DNA from 2 places in the Paenibacillus sp. N3/727 genome. Region 1 is predicted to be linked to the other one. Evidence: riboswitches for the same ligand, from Rfam matches in the RefSeq annotation. Region 1 holds a riboswitch; the other holds the start of a gene.

What was found. Region 1 has a riboswitch for ZMP and ZTP ahead of MNQ98_RS18395 (bifunctional 5,10-methylenetetrahydrofolate dehydrogenase/5,10-methenyltetrahydrofolate cyclohydrolase). Riboswitches for the same ligand answer to the same signal wherever they lie in the genome.
Region 2: linked by a shared signal. The riboswitch ahead of rpiB (ribose 5-phosphate isomerase B) and the one ahead of MNQ98_RS18395 (bifunctional 5,10-methylenetetrahydrofolate dehydrogenase/5,10-methenyltetrahydrofolate cyclohydrolase) in region 1 are both predicted to bind ZMP and ZTP.

What each region holds. Positions count from the first base shown of each region.
Region 1 covers NZ_CP093336.1:4,018,705-4,024,491, forward strand. The annotation lists gene MNQ98_RS18380 (Na+/H+ antiporter subunit A) at 1-325, opposite strand, end outside; gene MNQ98_RS18385 (hypothetical protein) at 580-813, shown strand; gene MNQ98_RS18390 (hypothetical protein) at 1,148-1,423, opposite strand; gene MNQ98_RS18395 (bifunctional 5,10-methylenetetrahydrofolate dehydrogenase/5,10-methenyltetrahydrofolate cyclohydrolase) at 1,604-2,452, opposite strand; ZMP/ZTP riboswitch at 2,523-2,600, opposite strand; gene MNQ98_RS18400 (hypothetical protein) at 2,658-2,837, opposite strand; gene MNQ98_RS18405 (MmcQ/YjbR family DNA-binding protein) at 2,970-3,332, opposite strand; gene MNQ98_RS18410 (Cof-type HAD-IIB family hydrolase) at 3,400-4,200, opposite strand; gene MNQ98_RS18415 (glycine-rich domain-containing protein) at 4,358-5,371, shown strand; gene MNQ98_RS18420 (S9 family peptidase) at 5,538-5,787, shown strand, end outside.
Region 2 covers NZ_CP093336.1:5,877,595-5,883,381, reverse strand. The annotation lists gene MNQ98_RS27515 (manganese efflux pump MntP) at 1-515, shown strand, start outside; gene MNQ98_RS27510 (low molecular weight protein arginine phosphatase) at 561-1,139, shown strand; ZMP/ZTP riboswitch at 1,260-1,341, shown strand; gene rpiB (ribose 5-phosphate isomerase B) at 1,484-1,939, shown strand; gene MNQ98_RS27500 (TIGR01440 family protein) at 2,091-2,678, shown strand; gene MNQ98_RS27495 (serine hydroxymethyltransferase) at 2,738-3,988, shown strand; gene upp (uracil phosphoribosyltransferase) at 4,481-5,110, shown strand; gene wecB (non-hydrolyzing UDP-N-acetylglucosamine 2-epimerase) at 5,160-5,787, shown strand, end outside.

The sequences.
Region 1 (5,787 bases):
TCGCTTCCTTGTTCTTATCCATATAAAAGACGGAATATAGAATGACTAACAAGCCGATTCCAGTAATCATCAGGGCGAACAAAAGGCTGAGCCCATCCAGATATACCGTAAAATTGATGCCCAGGGAAGGTATCCACGGTAAGCTTGAGAACACTCCCTCACCTTCCTGTACAGAAGGAATTCTGCTTAGGAAATAAACAAATAAGATGACCGGTACAGGAAGGACAAACCATCCTGTGTGAATACGTTTCGTAAACTTGTAAATAAGAGGTACCAGAACGGCAAAAATAATAGGTGCCATAATGGCGGCATGAAGCAGCGACAAGTTGATTCCTCCTTAACCCAAATATGTTAATCTTTCCTCAGTATTGCCAATCCAATATTCGTAAGACCAAAAAAACGCAAAAAGAGCCTGCTGTTGGCAGGCTCCTCCGGTTATTTCCATATGTAATTATTAGCTTATAAGTAAACACATCACAAACTGTGAATCAGTATAGCCCATAAATAACGCTTTTGTCAAAGGCAATGTGAATAAAAATACACAAAATGGGCATCACTCTTAAGTGAGGAGTGATTAGAATGATCGTCCGAAAGATTACAGTATGCTGTGTTTTGTTTGCTTTTCTTGTGCTGGGAGCCGCTGTGCTGAACAGGCATGTCAGCCGGGTACACTACCCAGAACCCAAGTATGCACCACACAGTCCCAAGTATAATATAAACACAATCAGCGCAAAGGAAACGGATCTAGATCTAGGAGCCCAATCCTTTGGTCCACGTGAATACATCCGAATTATTCAACGTCCGGCTGACTAATTATCCCCGAACACAAACATACCGAGGGAGAAATATACAGCCGTCCAGAGAAAAGCTGCTGAATAGGAATATATGGCGAATCTCGGATATGACATTCCCTTCATCCCAATGACATAGGGAGTCAGTGTCCGAAAGTCAGGCACAAATCTTTGCAATTCATTTTGGTGTTATCAGTTTATAAAATCAGGCATATTCCGGGAACCTGCTTGAGCCAAGTCTTCATTTCCGACTTTGGTCCAGTTATTTACTGGACCGTGCGATCTTTATAGGCGCCCATAAGATAAAAAAACCGTCAGCTATGCGCTGACGATTTTTATCACATTACTATTCATTGTTATAAACTTTTAAAGGCTTCAATGAATCCGGATGGGTCTTCCTTGACAGTATAAGAATAAACTCCAAGCTTCGTATGCAGGTATAAAAATCCCCCTACATCCCCCATCTGACGGAAAGACAGGTCAAACACATCTACGATGGGAAATTCACGATAATGGGTTACAATCTTATCGCGATATAAATATAACGTCCGATGATCCTCATACATCACTTGTTCCGTACTTCCAACTTCCCTTTGAATCTTATAATAGGGCTGTACAGCCAACCACTCCATATCCGCCCTCCCTATAGTTAGTTTGAGAATAGGTCGATCCATGTTCTTACCTAACATATACTAATCAGGTGCATAATATCATAGCAATCGACTGCAAAACAACTTTCAGACATTCTCATATAACAAAAACGGCTTGCCATCCTTTTACAGGACAGCAGCCGTCTTAACATGCGCTCAAACTTATGCTTTCATCGATCTTTCAGCGGCATCAACCGTATGTTTCAGCAGTGTGGCAATCGTAACAGGTCCTACTCCGCCCGGAACTGGGGTAATTGCACTAGCATGCGGGAAGCAAGCTTCATAATCGCAATCTCCGATATTTCCTTCGTTGTAACCAGCATCCATAATGACAGCACCTGGTTTAATCCAATCTCCCTGTATGAAGTTCGGTTTTCCAACCGCTGCCACCACGATATCACCTTGGGACACCAGTTGATCCAAATTTTGTGTTCTGGAATGGCAAATTGTTACCGTTGCATTCCGGTTCAGAAGCATCATAGATACCGGTTTGCCGAGGATAGGACTTCTCCCAACGACAACCGCATGTTTTCCTTCAATCGGAATGTGGTAAGCATCCATAATTGCCATAATCGCTGCAGGCGTGCAGGAAGGAAATAGAGCCTGACCAAACGCATTTTGAGCAAAACCGAGCATTGTTACACCATCTACGTCTTTTTCAATCGATATCGCTTCAAACGCGGCCCGCTCATCAATGTGATGCGGCACAGGATGCTGCAGCAAAATCCCGTGCACAGAAGGGTCGTTATTCAGCTCTTTTATTACATGGATTAACTGTTCAGTAGAAGTCATCTGATCCAATACCACACGCTTGGAGTCAATCCCCAGCCTCTTGCATGCGTTGCCCTTCATACGGACATACGTTTCCGAAGCAGGGTCATCTCCGACCAGTACCGTCGCCAGGCAAGGTGTTGTCCCTTCCTGAACCAACTTTTCCACACGCTCTTTCAATGCTTCTTTAATGCTGTTCGCCACTTGATTGCCATCCAAAATCAACGTTTCCTTGCTCATGTGATCAGCCCTTTCGACAATTTATGTTTATAGAAACACAAAGAGGTAAGGAGATCCTATGGAATCTCCTTACCTCTGCCCAGGCGTACGGCTGTTATCTATGTGCTCCCTCATGGTATTCCATGTTACGCCAGTTACACATAGTGACTTTTTCTTAATATATCACGTTTTGCTGAGGGGCGCACCTTTAATTGCAGATGAATTTTTAACCTTTTTTTCGCTTGCCAAGCCGTTCCATAACTTCCAGCGCCGCTACAAACAAAACGAACAAAATGAACAAAGAAATAGATCTTCCATAGTCAATCAGTCCGAACTGTGGCGCAACCGCTGCGGTAATTCCAACGATAACGATGCCCAGCACAGAAAATTTCCAACCTTTAAGCATAATGAATGGCTCCTCGCTGCTTCACTTCCTGATTCGTCCATTATACTATGCGTAGGGATGAAAATTACATATCTCTTTTGAACCTATGCCTAAGTTGATCAACACATCACGTCAAACATGCGATACTCTAATTCACACCGCTTCACTAATCGAATCTCGCATAGATTTGGGAAGACTCTTAAATACCAGTTCGTAGGAGTGATCAATCATGTCCTGCAAATCTGATATCGTTAAGGAGCCGTCACAGATGACCGTATTCCAATGTTTCTTGTTCAGATGATAGCCGGGCTGAACAGCAGCATGCTGTTCCCGAAGATTCTCAGCGATTACCGGATCACACTTTAATGCTATATGGGTAAACCCGTTCTCTTCAGATTTGGAGATCAGCGCATACATTTTACCCCCGACCTTTATAACGAGCGGAGCTGGACCGAACGGGTAGTCTTCTACAGCTCCTTTTTTGGTTAGACAGTATGTTATTAGATGGCTATGCATGAGATTTCTCTCCTTCATCCTTCATTTTACCTAAATATAACATGTACAAAGGATCCAGAAAACCTAGCTATACTACGGCGCTGTCAACCGACAGTAAACCGAGCTGCCGAAGTCCATGCATAATGCCGTCCTGATCGACATCCTTTGTTACATATCTGGCTACTTCCTTGACTACAGAATCCGCGTTCCCCATTGCCACACCATGGCCGACGAACTGCAGCATTTCCAGATCGTTCAGATTGTCTCCGAAAGCAATAACCTCTTCCCGCTTATAATATCCGAGATGTTGAATAAACTTCTCGATTCCAGCTGCTTTGGAACCCCCGGTCGGAATTACGTCAACGGCCACTTCATCCCACCGCACAAGTCGGAGCAGATCATTATATTCCACGATATATGCTGACTCTTCCTCTTCAGTACAAAATAGAGCCGCCTGATAAATATGTCTGCCCAAATAGTAGTCGGGATCACATTCCGGTATAGGTAATTTATGTGGGGCATAGCTGGCTTCAACGCGCTTATGGTAAGTCACATTCATTTTCGTATTTTCTTCACTAGTGTAAATGATCGGCTGGCCGATGCTTACAGCATACTCTTTAAGTGAATGTAGAACCTCTGTCGGAATTGGATTGCTATAAACCAACTTTCCCTTATAAACAACATACTGACCGTTTAAGCTGACATAAGAATCGATACCTAGCTCTTCCCGTAGCTCCTTGAACAGAAACGGTGGCCGTCCTGTCGCAATCGCAACCTCGTGTCCGTTTGCTGTTAATTCTTGAATCGCTTCCTTTGTTGACAAGGGTACCTTTTTATCATGGTCCAATAGAGTCCCGTCTATATCAAAAAAAACTAGTTTTTTGTTCATACTTATTTCCTCCTCATGATTTCGGTCACTTATCAAGCATAATTCATGAAAAGCATTTCAGGTCAAGGAAACATGCTAACCATTTTTCAGAATCTTTTGCATAAAATGTACAAATTTGTGATAATGCACTAAAGCCCTTAAGAAAGGACATAACGATATGAGCAAAGGTCTTATTGTAATTCTCATAATCATGGTCGTGTTCAGCTTGGCTTCGATCAGCCTGTTTTTACGTAAAAGTCTGAAAGAAGTACGATCCCGCTCAAGGTTAAATATTACCCGTAGGTTACGGGATGCTCCTTCACCACCTGATCTGGTCAGAGTAGACAGCCCAGCGGTAGATCTGGCTAACAAACTGAAACAATCGATTCCCGTAAGCTTCAAAGATGCATTAAGACAGAGAATGATGTCTGAGCATCCAGGCATCTCCGAACGTGAGTACGAATGGCGATGGCTTGAGCTACAACGGTTCTTCATTCTTTGTGCTGTTCTTGATCAAGTGCCCATGTTCAGTAAGGCGGTAGATGAGTTGTGGCATGAGATGCTGATGTATACACAGGAATACCAACGATTCTCAGAACGTTTTCTTGGAAGAATGCTTCATCACATCCCTAATGCTGCTGAAGCGGTACCTATACCCGGGGAAAGAGCATGGTTTGACCTCGTTTATGTTGAACTGTTTGGATGGACGCCACAAAGTGCTCTGCTATGGGGACCATTCTTTCGAAATCCTGTACCAAGAAATGAGATGGAGCCGTATCAGTACAAGTCAGGCTCCCTACCAGCAGATAGAAGATTCAACGCTTGGACGTATGAGCATTCCAGTGAAGCCCACAAGGCTATCGATGCGGTACTAACAGGATTACAGGAGCGGATTGATACCTCAATTAGACGTCCGGTCAATCAACACAAAGTGAATTACCATCATCCCGAGATCCTGCTTGCATCCGCTGTCTTTTTTTCATGGAATGATCCAGATGATTTTACACGTCATATGGTTCCAGATGCCGAAATGATCAAGAAAGATGGAGCAGCTGTATACTCCGGTACTGCGTGCACTTCCGCCAATGATGACCGGCATGATCATGACAGCAATACTTCAGGCTGCGACGGAGGTTCCTCCTGCAGTGGCGGTTCATCCTGCAGCAGCTGCGGAGGCGGATGCAGCAGTTAAGCTAATCAAGTCACCTTTCATAAAGGCCTCATAATTGACCAGCTGCTGATTAAGCAGTTGGTTTTTCTATACATATGGATGGATTTTTGTTCTTTTCTCTGGGATAATGTGGGATAGTATTTATTTTCTATTTATCTACACATATCTGAATTAGGGGGATTTTAGCATGAGTGAAAAACGTGTCATTACCGCCGAAGACTTGCACCGTATGCACTGGGTGAATGATCCGGTCGTTTCTCAACAAAGCGGCGCGATAGCGTACGTCTCAAAAACAGTCAGCGATAAGCATGATGGTTATCGCTCCCATATTCGCCTGATGGATGCAGATGGACGCCGTGATATTCCTTTTACGGCGGGAGAACAAGATGCTGCACCCGCTTGGTCACCGAACGGTTCCCACATCGCTTTTCTTCGAA
Region 2 (5,787 bases), 1.9 Mb from region 1:
TTATGGCCGTGGCGCTGGGCTTGGATGCATTTTCACTCGGTATCGGTGTTGGAATGAGAGGCATCCGCCTGAAACATGTCCTGATCATCAGCCTGCTGATCGCCTTTTTCCACACGCTGATGCCGCTGCTCGGGTTGCTTGCTGGCCGTTATGTTGGCGTTTTGCTCGGACAAGTTACGGGGCTCGCCGCAGGAGGCCTGCTTGTGCTGCTGGGCGGACATATGATCTGGAACTCTTTTCGCAAAGAGGAAGGTCGGCCGGTGAATCACACCACGCTGCTCGGAATGCTTCTGTTTTCGCTTAGTGTCAGTATCGACTCTTTTTCGGTAGGGGTTTCGCTTGGCATGTTCGTGAATGATACGGCGATCATTGTAACGTCTTTCGGTGTGGTCGGAGGCTTAATGTCGATTTTCGGACTGATGCTCGGTCGAAAGGCGGGTAGCAGACTCGGTGAATATGGAGAAATGACCGGCGGTGTCATTTTGCTGGCATTTGGTTTGATGTTTATATTTTGATACAATGACGGCAGTAAAAGATACACTTTCGGGGAGGTGGAGACCGTGAAAAACATATTGTTCGTCTGCACCGGCAACACCTGTCGCAGTCCTATGGCTGAAGGTATGCTGCGCAAACTCGCCAAGGGGAGAGGGATTCCGCTTGAAGTTCGTTCCGCAGGTGTTTCGGCTGCAGAAGGAATGCCAATCTCACGTCATGCTGAAGCAGTACTCCGCGATCAGCAGATTAAGGACGGCATGTCCTCCAAGCCACTGAGTATGGATCTTGTCGAGTGGGCAGATCTGATTCTGACATTGACGTTATCCCATAAACAGTATGCGATTCGTCAGTTTCCTTATGCGGCAGATAAGGTTCATACGCTAAAAGAATACGTCGAGAATGATGCGCAGGTGCTTACGGATCTGCAGGAGCAGGACAGTCTGCTGGCGTCCATGGAGATGATGAGATCCCTTGGCATTGAGCTTCAGGAGAAAGACAAGGTTCGGTTAAACGAGCTGCGTCAGCGTATTCCGAGTTTTGATATTTCCGATCCGTTTGGAGGTTCGCTGGAAGAGTATGAGGAGACAGCGGCAGAAATCCGTTCAGCGCTGTTCCGATTGCTGGACAAGCTGGAGAGAGAGTGAGTAACGTGATTTGCGGCTGTACAGTAGTTGTTATACTTGAAGTCATTTACCGATCATAATTATGAATAAATATCCGTTGCTTTTCTTTTCCGTATGTTTTAAGATGAAGGGGAAAAACACGGATTCCGGTGTAACTGGCGACGAAGTGGATGAAACCACGATGGAGCACCGGAACATACGGCCGGTCGCCTGGGCAAAGAGCAATTGGTGCACGATACACGTGCGCGGACTGCTCTTTTTTTCGTCTTTTGCTGACAATTTGGGTTATAATGAAACGAGTTGTTGTACGAGCATTTTGTAAAATGCCGATACAAAAGATGAAACATACGAGGGGGTTTTTCATTATGAAAATCGCATTGGGCACGGATCATGCAGGTATTCGTTTGAAAGAGGAAATTACGGAGGTCATTCGGAATCTCGGGCATGAGGTCGAAGACTTAGGCTGCGGCTGTTCCGACTCGGTAGATTATCCTGACTTTGCGCTTCCGGTATGTGAAAAGGTCGTATCCGGAGAAGCTGACCGTGGAATTCTGATCTGCGGAACGGGAATCGGTATGAGCATTGCGGCGAACAAGGTGCCGGGCATCCGCTGTGCGCTGACGCATGATGTATTTTCGGCAAAAGCTACCCGCGAGCATAATGACAGCAACGTGCTGGCACTTGGCGAACGAGTGGTGGGCCCCGGCCTTGCAGCAGAAATCGTCACAGCTTGGCTGACGACAGACTTCAGTCAGGGTGAGCGGCATGTTGGCAGGGTGAACAAAATCAAGGCCATTGAGGAACGCTATCTGAAAGGATAAGCTCGTACTGCAAGGATGTACGGTAACTAAAGTAACTAAAGTAACTAAAGTAACTAAGTCACTAAGTCACTAAGTAACCTAAGTAACCTAAGTAACTAAGACATCAGGCAGTTGGCTTTCAGACTATCGTATCCAAGGAGGGCTGAAACACATGACAGATTACCCGGTTGATCATGCCTTGAGAGAACAAACGGTAACGATTATGCGAGAATTGGCTGAGGCTGCAGGCCTCAGGGCAGGCAAGGTGCTGGTCGTCGGGACCAGTACAAGTGAAATCACCGGCCGCCAGATCGGTACCGGCGGTGTGCTGGAGACTGCGCAGCAGGTGCTGGACGGAATCGCAGAGGTACAGGCTGAGTTCGGTTTCGATACGGCTTACCAGTGCTGCGAACACCTGAACCGTGCACTTGTTGTAGAACGGGAACTGCTCGAGCGATTGGGACTGACGGAAGTAGCTGCAGTGCCCGTTCCTAAAGCGGGCGGATCTATGGCGTCTGCTGCTTACCGGAGCTTCCATGATCCGTGTCTGGCTGAGAGCATCTCCGCTCATGCGGGTATCGATATCGGTGAGACGATGATCGGAATGCATCTGCGCCGTGTTGCGGTGCCATTTCGGCCGAGTATCCGGTACATCGGGAAGGCTCGTGTGACAGCGGCAATGACGAGACCGAAATTGATCGGTGGAGAACGGGCTGTATATCGGATGGAGCAGGAGAATGATAGGTCGGCATGTGATTAGATGTAGTTGTGATTGATGATTAACCATATATTATTTTTTAATTTAGGGAGGATACGAATATGATGGAACATTTGCGCAAGAGTGACCCGGCAGTACTGGAAGCGATGGATTTGGAACTGAAGCGCCAACGCAGCAACATTGAACTTATCGCTTCGGAGAACATTGTTAGTGAAGCGGTCATGGAAGCAATGGGATCAGTCCTGACGAATAAATATGCAGAAGGCTATCCAGGCAAGCGCTACTATGGCGGCTGCGAGCGTGTTGATATTGTTGAGGAGCTGGCACGTGATCGTGCGAAGCAGCTGTTCGGTGCAGAGCATGCCAACGTTCAGCCTCACTCCGGTGCACAGGCGAACATGGCTGTTTATCTGGCTGCGCTGAAACCGGGCGATACAGTACTTGGTATGAACCTGGCACACGGTGGGCACTTGACGCACGGCAGTCCTGTCAATGCATCCGGCCTTCTGTATAACTTTGTAGCATATGGTGTGCAGGAAGATACCTTCCTTATCGATTATAACGAAGTGCGCAAAGCAGCCTTCAAACATCGTCCGCGTATGATTGTTGCCGGCGCAAGCGCTTATCCGCGAATTATTGATTTTGAAGCACTAGCTTCCATCGCCAACGATGTAGGTGCCTTGTTCATGGTTGATATGGCTCATATCGCAGGGCTTGTTGCTACAGGATTGCATCCGAACCCTGTACCTCACGCACACTTCGTTACAACAACAACTCACAAAACACTGCGCGGACCGCGCGGCGGCTTGATTCTGTGCAAACAGCCATGGGCTGCAGCTATCGACAAAGCGGTATTCCCGGGCACTCAAGGCGGACCACTTATGCACGTCATTGCATCCAAAGCAGTTGCGCTGGGTGAAGCGTTGGACCCATCCTTCAAGGAGCATGCAGAAAAAGTGGTGAAGAACGCCAAAGTACTTGCGGACACACTGATTTCTGAAGGGCTTAACATCGTATCCGGCGGAACCGATAACCACCTGATGCTGGTGGACACCCGTAATTTGGACATTTCCGGTAAAGATGCCGAGAAAGTGCTGGATTCTATCGGTATTACCGTGAACAAGAACGCGATTCCATTTGACCCTACAAGTCCGTTTGTAACAAGCGGTATCCGGATCGGTACCCCAGCTGTGACTTCCCGTGGCATGGATGAGGAAGCTATGGTTACGATCGGTAAAGTTATTGCTATGACCCTCCGTCAGCCGAAGGATGAGGAAACACTCACTAAAGCTGGACGTATGGTGGCTGAATTGACAGAGCAATATCCGCTTTATCCGGAATTAAAATACTAATCAATGCGAACTTGGTTAGGTGAGGTATTGTAAGGTGCTCTTCAGGCCCCGTCTTCGTAGAAGGCGGGGCTTTTGGTTCTGTCAGCGCGATTTGGCATCTTTTTGAACGGAATGGAAACGATAGTATAATGCCAGGTTTTTCTTTAAATATAGGAAAGTATGCATTTTTATATGTATACTTGGCCTATATTTCTCCGCGAAACGTGAGCTTCACCGATAAGAACGGTGAAGCCGTTTACGCTTGTTCCGCCGGACTTTTACGTAGGTAAGAAACATGACGGATACAGGTGTAAAATCATCTCACGGAGTGATATAATAGACAAGATTTATGGAGCTCACTAGATTTTACGCCCATATTGAACAAGCAGAAACGATTTCGTTGTCCTTTTCCAAAGGGCGATGACGTTTCTGCGAGAAATATAAAAAAGTATAAAATTCCATTTTGTGCTTTCTTATATTTCAACATATCGTAACCAACCGGAGGGACTTGACATGGGAAAATTGGTGATTTGTGATCACCCATTGATTCAACACAAACTGACATTTATCCGCGATATGCGGACCAACACGAAGGATTTTCGCGAGCTGGTTGACGAAGTAGCCACACTGATGGCTTATGAGATAACCCGCAGTATTCCGCTGGAATCGATTTCCGTACAAACTCCGGTAGCTGAGACCGAAGGAAAGGTTATTTCCGGCCGCATGCTGGGTCTGATTCCGATTTTGCGTGCCGGTCTGGGTATGCTTGATGGTGTTGTTAAACTGCTGCCTGCGGCTAAGGTAGGTCATGTAGGCCTGTTCCGCGATCCTGAGACTCTGCAGCCGGTGGAGTACTACACGAAACTTCCAACGGATGTAACAGAGCGGGAGTTGATCGTCATTGATCCGATGCTCGCAACGGGAGGATCCGCTATCGCGGCAATCGACGTCCTGAAGAAACGTGGCTGCACGCAGATTAAGATGATGAACCTGGTGGCTGCACCTGAAGGTGTTAAGGCTGTACAAGAGGCGCATCCCGATGTTGATATCTATGTAGCTGCTTTGGACAAGGGTCTGGATGATCATGGCTATATCATACCTGGACTAGGTGATGCAGGAGACCGACTTTACGGAACCAAGTAACAACGTGTACGTATAAGTATGGAATGTATGTAAAGAGGGGGAAGCGAACATGTCTAAAGTGAAAGTGATGACCATATTCGGCGTTCGTCCTGAAGCAATCAAAATGGCGCCGCTCATTCTGGAATTGCAGCGTCACCCTGAGCATATTGAATCGGTGGTCTGCGTTACGGCGCAGCACCGTCAAATGCTCGATCAGGTGCTGGATGTGTTTAAGATTGTCCCGGACTATGATCTCGATGTAATGAAAGACCGGCAGACACTGAATGAGATAACCATCCGTGTGCTGGAAGGTCTGGAGCCCGTTCTGCGGGAAGCTAAGCCTGATATCGTGTTGGTACACGGTGATACGCTGACGACGTTCCTCGCCAGCTATGCGGCGTTTTTACAGAAAATTCAAGTAGGGCATGTGGAAGCGGGGCTTCGTACATGGAACAAGCTCTCCCCGTATCCGGAAGAGATGAACCGACAGCTAACTGGCGTTCTCTCGGATATTCATTTCGCTCCAACGGATTGGTCTGCGGATAACCTGCGTAAAGAGAACAAAAACGAGTCAACCATTTACGTCACAGGCAACACAGTAACAGATGTGTTTCAATATACGGTACAGCCCGATTACACACATCCCGTTCTGGACTGGGCGTCAGGCAAACGTCTGATTCTCATGACAGCGCATCGGC